4 regions of the Streptomyces sp. NPDC088766 genome follow, and region 2 is predicted to be linked to each of the others. Evidence: riboswitches for the same ligand, from Rfam matches in the RefSeq annotation. Region 2 holds a riboswitch; each other region holds the start of a gene.
The links. A riboswitch is a leader RNA that binds a small molecule or an ion and turns the genes downstream of it on or off. The one in region 2 is predicted to bind cyclic di-AMP.
Positions count from the first base shown of each region.

Region 1: linked by a shared signal. The riboswitch ahead of ACIP5W_RS28530 (transglycosylase family protein) and the one ahead of ACIP5W_RS02930 (peptidoglycan DD-metalloendopeptidase family protein) in region 2 are both predicted to bind cyclic di-AMP.
Region 3: linked by a shared signal. The riboswitch ahead of ACIP5W_RS05235 (M23 family metallopeptidase) and the one ahead of ACIP5W_RS02930 (peptidoglycan DD-metalloendopeptidase family protein) in region 2 are both predicted to bind cyclic di-AMP.
Region 4: linked by a shared signal. The riboswitch ahead of ACIP5W_RS00735 (NlpC/P60 family protein) and the one ahead of ACIP5W_RS02930 (peptidoglycan DD-metalloendopeptidase family protein) in region 2 are both predicted to bind cyclic di-AMP.

Region 1 is NZ_JBIVKQ010000025.1:41,102-44,341, reverse strand. It holds gene eno (phosphopyruvate hydratase) at 1-688, opposite strand, end outside; gene ACIP5W_RS28530 (transglycosylase family protein) at 1,020-1,742, opposite strand; cyclic di-AMP (ydaO/yuaA leader) riboswitch at 1,746-1,928, opposite strand; gene ACIP5W_RS28525 (transglycosylase family protein) at 2,133-3,173, opposite strand.
Region 2 is NZ_JBIVKQ010000002.1:48,826-52,065, reverse strand. It holds gene ACIP5W_RS02935 (SGNH/GDSL hydrolase family protein) at 96-881, opposite strand; gene ACIP5W_RS02930 (peptidoglycan DD-metalloendopeptidase family protein) at 1,098-2,099, opposite strand; cyclic di-AMP (ydaO/yuaA leader) riboswitch at 2,104-2,265, opposite strand; gene ACIP5W_RS02925 (tyrosine-protein phosphatase) at 2,817-3,240, shown strand, end outside.
Region 3 is NZ_JBIVKQ010000003.1:4,437-7,676, forward strand. It holds gene ACIP5W_RS05235 (M23 family metallopeptidase) at 9-1,043, opposite strand; cyclic di-AMP (ydaO/yuaA leader) riboswitch at 1,051-1,210, opposite strand; tRNA gene ACIP5W_RS05240 (tRNA-Met) at 1,517-1,590, opposite strand; gene ACIP5W_RS05245 (dihydrofolate reductase family protein) at 1,657-2,796, opposite strand; gene ACIP5W_RS05250 (MarR family winged helix-turn-helix transcriptional regulator) at 2,982-3,240, shown strand, end outside.
Region 4 is NZ_JBIVKQ010000001.1:161,697-164,936, forward strand. It holds gene ACIP5W_RS00730 (tellurite resistance/C4-dicarboxylate transporter family protein) at 1-179, opposite strand, end outside; gene ACIP5W_RS00735 (NlpC/P60 family protein) at 330-1,490, opposite strand; cyclic di-AMP (ydaO/yuaA leader) riboswitch at 1,541-1,708, opposite strand; gene pcrA (DNA helicase PcrA) at 1,940-3,240, shown strand, end outside.

The sequences.
Region 1 (3,240 bases), on a different contig from region 2:
GCTTGATGGCCTCGATGATGAGGTCGAGCGCGGCGCGGTTGGACTCCAGGTTCGGGGCGAAGCCGCCCTCGTCGCCCAGGCCGGTGGACAGGCCCTTGGTCTTCAGCACCTTCTTGAGGGTGTGGTAGACCTCGGCGCCCCAGCGCAGGGCCTCGGAGAAGGACTCCGCACCGATCGGGGCGATCATGAACTCCTGGATGTCCACGTTGGAGTCGGCGTGCGAGCCGCCGTTCAGGATGTTCATCATCGGAACGGGCAGCAGGTGCGCGTTCGGGCCGCCCAGGTAGCGGAAGAGCGGGAGGTCGCTGGCCTCGGAGGCGGCGTGGGCGACGGCGAGGGAGACGCCGAGGATGGCGTTGGCGCCGAGGGAGCCCTTGTTGTCGGTGGCGTCCAGGTCGAACATGGCCTGGTCGATCAGGCGCTGCTCGGTGGCGTCGTAGCCGACCAGCTCGGGGCCGATCTGCTCGATGACGGCCAGGACGGCCTTCTCGACACCCTTGCCCTGGTAGCGGTTCGGGTCACCGTCGCGAAGCTCGATGGCCTCGAAGGCGCCGGTGGAGGCGCCGGAGGGGACGGCGGCACGACCCGTGCTGCCGTCGTCGAGGCCGACCTCGACCTCGACCGTGGGGTTGCCTCGGGAGTCCAGGATTTCCCGGGCTACGACGACGTCGATGGACGGCACGAGCATCTCCTTCTTGGGATGTGACGCTGGTTGTGCGGGGCACGAGCGGGCCGTGTGGAGCCCTTGCTGAGCCTTGCGACTAGAGCCTAACCGCCCCGGGGCGCCGGTCGGCCGACCGACCGTCCCGTGGACAGGGAGACGGTACCCATTGTTTCAGCCCGGAACAAAGGGGGTGGCCAACAGAAGGTGGCGAGCGGGAGAAGAAAACCCCGCCCGGGTGCGTACGGGGGAACACGCACCGGGGCGGGGGGTCCGTGGGGACGGGGGCTCCCTCACGAGGCCTTCAGCGTGACGGCCTCGGCCGTGAGGGGGCTGTGGTCCGGCCGAGGGCCGGATGTCACTTCAGGTGCAGCTGCTGACCCGGGTAGATGAGGTCGGCGTCCTGGACGATGTCCTTGTTCAGCTCGAACAGCTCGGCCCAGCCGCCCTTGACGCCCCGCGCCTCGGCGATGGAGCTGAGGGTGTCGCCCGTGACGACCTTGTACTCGCCGTCGCCCTTCTTGACCTTCTTGCCGGTCGGGGTGGTGACGGTCTTCTGGGACTTGGCGGCCGGGCGCTCGGCGGAGCGGGAGGCGCTCTGCTTCTCGGTGGAGCGGGTGGTGGTCTCCGAGGAGCCGCCGGCCGAGGAGCCGCCGGCGGACGAGCCGGTGGAGGCCGAGCCGGTGGAGGCCGAGCCGCCGTTGTACGCGGCGCCGGACAGGCCCACGCCGCAGACCGGCCAGGCACCCTTGCCCTGGCCCGCGAGGACCTTCTCGGCGATCTGGATCTGCTGGGACTTCGAGGCCTTGTCGGCGGTGGAGGCGTACTGCGTGCCGCCGTACGCGGCCCAGGTGGAGGCGGAGAACTGCAGGCCGCCGTAGTAGCCGTTGCCGGTGTTGATGGACCAGTTGCCGCCGGACTCGCACTGGGCGACCGCGTCCCACTCGGAGGCGGTGGCGGCGGAGGCGTTGCCGGCCGCCATCAGCGGGGCGGCGATGGCGACACCGGTGACGCCGGCGAGCGCGGCGGCGCGGGTGGCCCTGGACGGACGGCGGTGCTTGCCCTTGGCGGAAAACAGCATGGTGGATCCCCTCACCGACGCCTGCGAGGTGAGCTGTCGGGTTCGGGCCGTGTGAGTTGCCCGGCCACTCCCGCCCGGGAGCGCTGCTCCCCGGAAGGCGTGGCTTCACCCCGAGCCGTTCCGGTCGACCGACCGGTACGGCACTTACCTTGGGTCCCCCGCTCCTGCCTACGGCGCTTGACGCGACGACTGTTCCCGGGCTGCCACTGGCAGGATTCGGCGTTGCGACAGCCGGGGCTCGGGTTGCCGAGCGGTCACGACCGTAGACACGCCCTCGGCGGAATTTCAAAGACGATCACGGCTTCTGAGACTCATCCCACACTTTCACCAAACCGGACATTCGGCGCGAAGCGTGACGTGAACTCCCGCTGTTTTTCCCGTTTTTCCGCCTTATTCCACCGCTGTGTCGAGCGTCTGACCGGGAGCGATGTTGTTCGGGTCGGCGCCGATGGCGTCCTTGTTCTCCGCGTAGAGCGCGCGCCATCCGCCTTCGAGGCCAAGGGAGTCGGCGATGGAGACGAGGGAGTCGCCGTCGCGCACGACATAGGTGCCCACCGCGCCGCCGGAGGCGCCCGCGGCGTGCCGGCCGGAGGAGGCGGTGGCGGTGCCGTCCGGCACGGCCTCGTCGGCGGAGGTGCCGCGGTGGCGGCCGGAGGCGAGGGAGCCGGTGTCGACGAGGCTCCAAGAGCCCGCCTCCTGGACCGACTTGTCCGAGTCGTCCACTTCAGGGGTGGCCGTGGGTGAGCTGTCACCCGTCCGCGAGGTGCCCGCGTCCACGTCCGCCGACGCATCGGACTCCGAGGAACTGTCCGGCTTTCCGGAGGAAGAGGACGAAGCGGACGGGGAGGTCTCGTCCGTGGCATCCGTGGAGGATTCGGTCGACGGGGAGGCCGACGCCGCCTTGCCGCCCGAGGAGCCGGAGGAGCCTGAGGAACCCGAGGAGTTCGAGGAGTTCGAGGAGCCGGACGACCCCTTGGACAGGTCGGACAAGCCGGACGACACGGAGGAACCGGACAAGTCGTCCGCCACCCCGGTGTCCAGGTTGCCCGCCCCGTTCTCCTTGCTGAGCCCGGACGTCAGCCCGCAGGTGCCCCAGGCGCTGACGCCCTGGTCGGCGAGGACCTTCTGCGCGACGGATATCTGCTGGTTGCGGCTGGCCAGGTCGGGGCGCTCGGCGAAGTCGAGTCCGCCGTACGCCTCCCAGTCCTCCTGACTCAGCGCCAGGCCGCCGTACTCGCCGTTGCCCTGGTCGGCACTCCAGGAGCCGCCGGACTCGCACTCCGCCACCGTGTCCCACACCGTGCCGTCGGCAGCGCTCGCACCGGTGGCGCCGAGCAGTGGGATGGCGATCGCGGAGCCGGTCACGCCGGCCGCGACGAGGAGGGCCGGAGCCTGACGGGGGCGCCGGTGTCGACCGTTCCCGGAGAGCATGCGGGGGCCTTTCTCGAGACAGCAGTGCTTGCACGGGCCGCGAAACGGGGGCGCCGCGCTGACAGGT
Region 2 (3,240 bases):
GCCGCCCGGCCGCCTGCGGGCCCGTACTCGCGCGCTCACCCCGCTCGTGACGCGGCCGGCCGAACCCCGGGGAACGGCCGGCCGCGCCTGCCGGCTCACGCCACCGCGGCGATCCGCATCCTGATGTCGTCGGGCGAGAGGATGCCCTTGGCGGTCACGTGGTCGCCCGAGGACTCCCCGCGCAGCCGGCGCCCGATCCACGGCACCAGGTACTCGCGCGCCCACTGCACGTCGTCGCGCCGGATCTCGAGGGTGCCGCGCGGCGGGAGCTGCGGCCAGGGCTGCTCCGGGTCGGCGGGCACCTCAAGGCCGAGGACCTGGCCGGCGCGCAGCGCCACACGCGTGTGCCCCTCCGCCCCGAGATGGAGCCGGTCGCCGTCCCAGGCCCGCCGGTCCTGGATGGACTTCAGCGACCACAGGTCGAGGACCGGGCAGCCGTACCGGTCGGCCACGGCGCGCACGTGTCCGTTGTAGGTGGCGATCTTGCCGCGCAGATGCTTGAGCACGGGGACGCCACGGGTGTCGAACCCGGTCGTCACCATCACGGTGCCGGCCACCGGGGTGAGGGCCGCGATCGCCCGCTCGAAGCGTTCGGCGACCTCGTCGGGGTCGGTGCCGGGCCGGAGGATGTCGTTGCCGCCCGCGCAGAAGGAGACCAGGTCCGGTGCCAGCTCGACCGCTCGCGGAAGCTGGTCCGCCACGATCTGGTCGAGCAGCTTGCCGCGCACCGCGAGGTTGACGTACCGGAAGTCGCCTTCGGGCCGCCGGTCCGCGAGGAGCACCGCGAACCGGTCTGCCCAGCCGACGAACCTCCCGTCGGGACCGGGGTCGCCGACGCCCTCGGTGAAGCTGTCCCCCACCGCCACGTACGACCCGATCACTGAACTGTTGTCATTCTTCGAATCGTCTGCCACAGCCGTTCATGATTCACCTTCGAATGTGACCTACGCGACCGTAGGCAAGGGTTGACGGGCGGTGAGATAAGCCACTCCTAAAGACTTGGCCAATGCGGGAATAAGGCGGGAACGCCGAAGGCCGGCCCCCGGGATCGGGGGCCGGCCTTCGGCGGCATGTCGGGCGGGAGGCCGAACGGTGCGTCAGCCGACGGAGACGCCGTGCGAGCGGAGGTAGGCGACCGGGTCGACGTCCGAGCCGTAGCCGGGACCGGTGCGGATCTCGAAGTGCAGGTGCGGGCCGGTCACGTTGCCGGTGGCGCCGGAGAGGCCGACCTGCTGACCGGCGGAGACGGACTGGCCGGCCGAGACGGAGAGCGAGGACAGGTGGGCGTACTGGGCGTAGAAGCCGTCGGCGAGCTTGATGACGACCTGGTTGCCGTACGCGCCGCCCCAGCCCGCGGAGACGACCGTGCCCGCGCCGACGGCCTTGAGCGAGGTGCCGGTGGGGACGACGAAGTCGACACCGGTGTGGTACCCGCTGGACCACATGCTGCCGGACATCTTGTACGGGGTGCCGACGGTCGCGCCGGAGACCGGGAGGGCGAAGCCGGTGGCGGCGGTGGTGTTCTCGGCGGCCTGCGTGGTGGACGCCTTCGAGGAGTCCGAGGAGGACGCCTTGGATGGCGCCGCCGACTTCGAGGAGGCCGTCGGCTTCGACGACTTCGCGGTGGAGCCCGAGGACTGCTTCGAGGAGGAGGAACCGGATGAACCAGATGAAGCGGACGGCGACTTGGTCGCGCCCGTCGCGGCCTTCGCGCCGATCGACAGCTTCAGACCCGGGTGGATCAGCGACGGGTCGTTTCCGACGGCCTCACGGTTGTCCGCGTAGAGCCGGGTCCAGCCGCCGCTGACGTCCTGCTCGTCCGCGATCTTGGAGAGGTAGTCGCCGGAACGCACCGTGTAGGTCGTGGCGGACTTTGCGGACTTCTGCGCCACGGGAACGGCCTGGACGGCCTTTTCCGGGGCGGCGGAGAGCGCGGAGACCGCGGAGACCGCCTGCGTCGCCGACTGCGACGGTGCGGCGTGCGCACCGGTGGCCCCGATGAGCGGGAGGGCGAGCGCGGCGCCGCCGGTTCCGGCGGCGGCGATGGAGCGGGTGAAGCGCTGGGGCTTCGGACGACGGTGCTTACCCTTGGCGGGCATGACGAATTCCTCTCCGGCGCCTGCGAGGTGAGCTGTCGGGTGCGGACTGGAGATGTCCGGCCGCGCCGGGGCGCGGCTGTACCCCTAGCCGTTCCGGAGACCGGAACAGGCGGTACTGCCTGTGGGTCCCCCGCTCCTGCCGTTCACGGGTGGGTGTGCGGGCTCCGGGCGGCGGCAGGATTGGGCGTCCGTCCGGATTGGTCTGGAACGTAAGCGACCACGACGCACAGGGACAAGCGAAGGTTGTACTCGTCGAGGCTTTCTCTTGATCCCCTGTGGGAATTCCCGGTCACCCTCCGTGAATCGAAAGGCCGTTTTTCCGATGAACAGCGTTGGAAAACAGCCGTATTACGTGGGCATGACGAACGACTCAGGGTCACGGATATGACGCTGCTCACGTGACAGGTCCCCAGAGCTCCTTATTCCAGAGCGAGTTGGAACTAAGGCTTCAATTCGGGCAGAAGCCCCAGATGTGACGCAAATGGGTAACTAGCGCATCAAGGCCACCGCGCACCGGGTACGCGCCCGGTGCGCTCTCCCGGGAGGACCGCCGGCGGATGCGGGCGTCGGACCCCTGGTTCGAACAGGACGGTGGAGGCCTCGAAGGCCTGGTCGAGGACCCGTTTGCCCCAGGCATCCATGTCGTATGGTCAAGGAGGTGTTCCGGTGGCCACGTCGAGCCGCGCCGGCCGGGACCGACGACCGGGAGGAGCCCCCGTGACGCAGCAGATCCCGTCGACCGAGCCCGAACTGACCGGAGTGCGCAACTTCCGGGACGTGGGCGGCCTGCCGACCGTCGACGGCCGGCGGGTCCGCCAGGGCGTGCTGTTCCGCAGCGGACATCTCGCGCACGCCACGGACGAGGACGCCGCGTTCCTGGCCTCGCTGGGTCTGCACACGGTCTTCGACTTCCGCAACGCGGCGGACCAGAGGCTGGAGGGCCCGGACGTCGAACTGCCGGGCGTGCGCAACGTGAACCTGCCGCTCTCCGATCCGGCGGACGGGGCCGAGTTCTGGAAGATGGTCCGCGACGGCGACATCGAGCAGCTGCGGGAGATCCTCGGCGACGGCAAGGCGGCCGGCCGGATGATCGCCTCCTACCGCTCGGTCGTGACGGAGCGCACGGACGAGCACTCGCGCG
Region 3 (3,240 bases), on a different contig from region 2:
GCGGCGTCTCAGGGGTTGATCCCCTTGTCCCGGAGCCAGGCGGCCGGGTCGATGCCGGTGCTGCTGCCGCCGGGGTGGACCTCCAGGTGGAGGTGGGCCCCGGTGACGTTGCCCGTGGCGCCGACGCGGCCGATGACGTCGCCGGTGGCGACCTTCTGGCCGACGCTGACGCCGATGGAGGACTGGTGGGCGTACCAGATCTCGGTGCCGTCCTCGAGGGTGAGCACGGTCTTGTACCCGTACGACCCGTCCCAGCCGGCGGAGGTGATGGTGCCGCTGTGCACGGCCTTGATGAGCGTGCCGGTGGGGGCGGCGAAGTCGAGGCCGGTGTGGTACCCGGAGGACCAGTAGGCGCCGGCCTGACCGAAGGTCGAGGTGATCGTGTACGAGGAGGTCGGCAGCGCGTACTGCTTGGCCAGTTCGGCGAGGCGCTCGGCCTCCGCCTTCTTGGCGGCTTCCTCGGCGGCCTTCTTCTTGGCGGCCTCGGCCTTGGCCGCGGCCTCCTTCTCGGCCTTGGCTGCGGCCTCGGCGGCTGCCTTGGCCGCGGCGGCCTCGGCGGCCTCCTGCGCCTTGGTCTCGACCTGGGTCTGCTGCGACTCGGCCTGCGCCATGATCCGGTTGCGCAGCGCCTCTCCGGCGTCGGCACCGCTGTCGGCGCTGTCGGCGGCGACGGCCTCGGTACCGAAGGCGCCGAAGGTGCTGAGAGCGGGCGCCGTCTCCTCGGGGGTGTCGTCGTCCGAGATGAGGGAACCCACCGAGGGGAGGTCGGGCATGGAGATGGAGACGGGCGACTTGCCGGTGTTGGCGCTGGCCATGCCCGCGCCGCCGACGGCGGCTATGACGCCGACGCCGAGAACGGTGGAGCTGCGGGCGAGTCCGCCGCGCTGCTTGGCGACGCGGTGCTTGCCGCGCACCGGACGAATGGAGTCCGCGGTGGGGTTCCATTCCTCCCAGGGGCCCTCGTCGGTGCGGTAGGTGCCGTAGCCGAAGGTCTGCTGGCCGGGCACGGCGGGGGCTTCTGGGGCAGGCCGGTTGGACGCCACGCGGGCGTACTCCTTTCCTTCCGTCGCCTACCGGGTTAGCTGACGGGTTCGGAGCGGGAAGGTCTCCTACGCGCGTATACCGGCCGTGACTGTACGGCGGCTTCCGCGTGATTCACCCCAAGTTGGTGGTTCCCCGGTTCCCTTGCGGGATTCGGCGCGTGCGCACGGAGCCGCCTCTTGTGACGGCTGGGACGACCGCGCTGCGTTATCGAACGTTAATAGACGCGGGGGCGGGATTCCAAGCCGTTCGGCTTGATCAACAACATTCATGGCCTGGACTTTCAGCCCAGGAGCGGTGAAAAACGGGCGAGTTGACCGGCCGCCCGAACGGTTCAGGGGTCACCGGGTTTTTGACGGTGTCTCAGATGTTGTGCGCAGGGCTCCGACGCGTTGACCGTACGTGACGGGAAGGGTCGCCCTGACGCACCGAGGGCCGGAATCCCTTGATCGGGATTCCGGCCCTCGGCATTGAGTAGCGGGGACAGGATTTGAACCTGCGACCTCTGGGTTATGAGCCCAGCGAGCTACCGAGCTGCTCCACCCCGCGTCGGTGTGACACCAGTCTACGCCATGCGGGGGACGCCCAGAACCACGGTCGGACCCGGGGGACCGGTCAGGGGGTCCGGCGGAGCAGATGGCCGTTGGGCGCCTTCGCCCGCTCCTCGTACTCGGGAAGGACGACGACGTCCGCGCCCGCGGCGGCCAGCAGGCCGCTCCCGTCGGCGTCGGCGACGAAGGTGTCCGGCTCCCGCCAGGCCGTCACGACCCGGCGCACGCCCGCGTCGAGGATCAGACGGGCGCACGGGGCCGGCCGGGAGGAGCGCCGGGCGCAGGGTTCCAGGCTGCTGTAGACGGTCGCGCCGGCCAGCCGGGGGTCGGCGGGGTCGGTCTTGGCGAGGGCCGCCTCCTCGGCGTGGACGACGGGGTCGCCCGCCTCGCGGGAGTGGCCGCGCGCCAGCTCCGTACCGTCGGCCGCCACCACGACCGCGCCGACGCTGAACGCGGTCCGCGACGGCGGACAGGCGGCGGCCAGCCCGCAGGCGAGGGCCAGCCAGTGCCGGTCGGCTGCGGCGGGGAGCAGCCCGGTACCGGGTGCGGTGGGCTCGTACGACATGAGGACCACGTCCTCGATGCGCCGGGTCCCCGTCAGCCGCAGGCGCCCGCCCTGGTAGCCGCCGGGGCCGAACAGCCGGGGTGCGTGCGGGTCGCCCACGAACAGGGGGGCCAGGACGAGCTGGAGTTCGTCGGCGAGGCCCTCCTGGAGGAGCTGGGTGTGGATCGTGCCGCCGCCCTCGACCATGAGGCGCCGTACGCCCCGCACGTCGTGGAGGTGTTCCAGGAGCCGGCGCCAGTCGAGGCCGGGGCCCAGCGGGACGACGTCCGCCGCGAGGCCGAGGGCACGGGCGCGGTCCGCACCGGCGTCGGTCGTGAAGAGGACCTTCTCCCCGCCGGTGTGCCAGAACCGCGCCGCCGGGTCCAGCTCACCGGTCCCGCTGACCGTGATCTTGAGGGGGTACTCCGGCTTCCCGGCGGCCACCCGGGCGGCGCGGCGGGCGGGCGAGTTGACCAGCAGGCGCGGATTGTCGGCGCGGATCGTGCCGGCCCCGACCAGGATGGCGTCGACGGAGGCCCGCACCTCGTCGACCCGGTCGAAGTCGGCCGGGCCGGACAGCAGCAGCCGGTCGGGGCCGGTGTCGTCGAGGTAGCCGTCGAGCGAGACGGCGGCGGACAGCAGGACGTACGGGTACGGCATCGGCGCGGGTCTCTCCGGGATCGGGGTCGGTGAACGGACGGGGGCGGGGCGGGGACGGGGACCGGGCCCGGCGGCACGGCAGGGCTCGCCCCGCCGCCCGGCGGGCGACGGGCGGCGGGGCTCGGTGCGAGAGCCGCGGCACGGCACAGCTTGGTTCAAGTTTGAAACAAAACTACACTGGCCGCATGACGACCCGCTGGCTCTCCCCCGAGGAGCAGCGCGCCTGGCGCGCGTACATCGCCGGATACCTCCTCCTGGAGGACGCGATCGACCGGCAGCTCCAGCAGGAGGCCGGCATGCCCCACGCCTACTACTCCATCCTCGCCCACCTCTCCGAGGCGCCGGAGCGGCGGCTGCGCATGACCGACCTGGCGGAGCACCTGAAGGCCACCCGCAGCAGGCTGACGTACGCCGTGACGCGGCTCGAGAAGGACGGGCTGGTGC
Region 4 (3,240 bases), on a different contig from region 2:
ACGAAGTCCGCCGCCAGCGCCAGCCAGGCCGCACAGGCCGCCGCCAGAGCGATGCGGGACAGGACGTCGTACCCCGTCTGAAGCAGGCCGACCGACAGGACGCCGGTCGCCATCACGGCGGCCCCGGCCGCCGGGGGACGCTGCGCCCACCAGACGCGGAGGGAAGAAGTGCGGGGCATGCCGCCGATGCTAGGGAGGGCGCGGCGGCTTCCCCCGGTGCACGCGCGCGTGGGCGGCGAAAAACGCGCGGGCGCGGGACACGTGGGCGCACGGGCCGCGTGGGGACGCGGACCCGGCCCCCGTGCGCGGTGCTCCGTCAGGGTGCTCCGTCAGGCCGGGCGCACCACGCTGTGGATCGACGACTCCCCGTCGTAGTAGATCGACTCCTCGCGCACGTACGCGCCGGGCTTCGGGGCGTGGATCATCATGCCGTTGCCGATGTAGATGCCGACGTGGGTGACGTCGGCGTAGAAGAAGACCAGGTCACCGGGTTGTGCGGCGGAGAGGGAGACCGTGGTGCCGGCGTTCACCTGGTCGTAGGTGACGCGCGGCAGGGAGACGCCGGCGGCCTTCCAGGCGGCCTGGGTGAGACCGGAGCAGTCGTAGGAGTCCGGACCGGTCGCACCCCACACGTACGGCTTGCCGATCTGCGCGCGGGCGAACGCCAGCGCCTTCTCGGCCTTGGTGGCGTACGAGGAGTCCGTGGACGTGGACGTGGACGTGGACGTGGAGGGGGAGTTGGAGGGGGACGACGAGGACGTCGACGTGCCGGTGCCCGCCGGATCCGGCGAGCCGGCGCTCTCCTGCTGCGCGGCCGCCTGCGCCGCCTGCTGCTCGGCCAGCTCGGCGGCCTTGCGGGCGGCCTCCTGCCGCTTGCGCTCCTCGATCTTCGCCAGCCGCGCCTTCTCCTCGGCCGTCAGCTGCGACAGCAGCGCGCGGGCGGAGCCCAGCTTCTTCTGGACGGCGGCCTTGGCGGTCCTCAGGTCGTTCTGCGAGTCGGTCAGCGTCTGGAGGCTCCGGGAGGCCTCCTGGCGCTTCTTCATCGTCTCCGCCTGGTCGGCGAAGTAGTCGTCCACCGCGCCCTTCTGGCGGTCGGTCACCCGCCCCATCAGCTGCGTCTGGTCGAAGTAGTCCTGCGGGGAGTCCGCGAGCAGGAGGGTCGCCGTGTCGGGGGCGGAGGCGCCGGTGCGGTACTGGGCGGCGGCGTAGGTTCCCAGCTCCTCGCGCGCGTCGTTGAGCTTCTGCGCGCGCTGCGCGACGTCGTCGAGGAGGGTGTCGACCTTCTTGCGCTGCTTGGTCGCCTTCTCCTTGGCGGCGTTGTACTTCTCGGTGGCCGACTCCGCCTGCCGGTAGAGGTCGTCGACCTTCTTCTCGACCTCCTCCAGGCTCGGCCTGTCGTCGGTGGAGGGGGCGGCGTTGGCCGTCTGCGAGAGCAGGGCCACCGAGGTGAGGGCGGCGGTGGCGAGAGCGGGCGTGCGGATGCCCGCCATGCGCGTGCTCGCGGTGCGCGGCTTGCGGTGCTGCGACGCCAAGGGAGGCGACTCCTTCCATGCTCCGCCTACCGGGTTAGCTGTCGGGTTCGGGCGAATGCTTGGAAGGGTTGCCCTACGGCTCTGCTCCCGCAGGAGTGAGCCGATTCACCCCAAGTTCTCGGTGGGTCCCCGGCTCCGGCTGCCGCGGGGCACACCGGACTCGGCGGAGGCCGCGCGGCCCGGCGAGGTTCGCCGGAAGGGGTCGAGCGGCCTGCCCGGCACGGTAGCCAACTGGTGTGGCCCCTGTGAAGGTTGGTGGGTGATATGCCCGATACATTTTCGTGACCTCCGGACGTTTCGCCGTTCGCGGTCACCGACGGTGCAAGGGGCGCCCCGGTCGGTGAGGGGCCGGGATGTTTCCCGGACGGCCTCGGGTTGTCGGTGGGGCGGCCTAGACTCGGAGAGCGATGAGCAGCCTCTTTGACGACAGCTTCCTGGCGGACCTCCAGGCCCCCCGCGGCCACGACGAGGAACCCCCGCCGCCGCCCGAGGACGATCACTCTCCGGAACCGGTTCCGGACGATCTGTTCGGCGGGAAGTTCGACGTGCCGCCGGACCGGGACACCCACTACCGCGACGGCGCCCCGCGCCCGCCGATCGACGCGGCGGCGCTCCTGGAGGGGCTCAACGAGAACCAGCGCGCAGCCGTCGTCCACTCCGGCACCCCGCTGCTCATCGTCGCCGGTGCCGGCTCGGGCAAGACGCGCGTGCTGACCCACCGCATCGCCCACCTCCTCGCCGAGCGGCACGTCCATCCGGGCCAGATCCTCGCGATCACCTTCACCAACAAGGCCGCGGGCGAGATGAAGGAGCGCGTCGAGCAGCTCGTCGGCCCGCGGGCGAACGCGATGTGGGTGATGACCTTCCACAGCGCGTGCGTGCGCATCCTGCGCCGTGAGAGCAAGCGGCTCGGCTTCACCTCGTCGTTCTCGATCTACGACGCCGCCGACTCCAAGCGCCTGATGGCCCTGGTCTGCCGCGACCTGGACCTCGACCCCAAGCGCTACCCGCCCAAGTCCTTCAGCGCCAAGATCAGCAACCTCAAGAACGAGCTGATCGACGAGGAGGACTTCGCCGCCCGGGCCGCCGACGGCTTCGAGAAGACCCTCGCGCAGGCCTACGCCATGTACCAGTCGCGGCTGCGCGAGGCGAACGCCCTCGACTTCGACGACCTGATCATGACGACGGTCAATCTGCTGCGCGCCTTCCCCGACGTCGCCGAGCACTACCGGCGCCGCTTCCGGCACGTCCTCGTCGACGAGTACCAGGACACCAACCACGCCCAGTACGCCCTGGTCAGGGAGCTCGTCGGGTCCGTCGAACAGCCGGTGGACGCACCGCGGAACGCGCACGACCTGCCCCCTGCCGAGCTGTGCGTCGTGGGTGACGCCGACCAGTCGATCTACGCCTTCCGCGGGGCGACCATCCGCAACATCCTCCAGTTCGAGGAGGACTACCCGGACGCCACCACGATCCTGCTGGAGCAGAACTACCGCTCCACCCAGACGATCCTCACCGCCGCCAACGCCGTCATCGAGCGCAACGAGTCCCGCCGTCCCAAGAACCTGTGGACCAACGCGGGTGAGGGCGCGCGCATCACCGGCTATGTCGCCGACACCGAGCACGACGAGGCGCAGTTCGTCGCCGACGAGATAGACCGCCTCACGGACGCGGGCAAGGCCAAGGCCGGTGACGTCGCCGTCTTCTA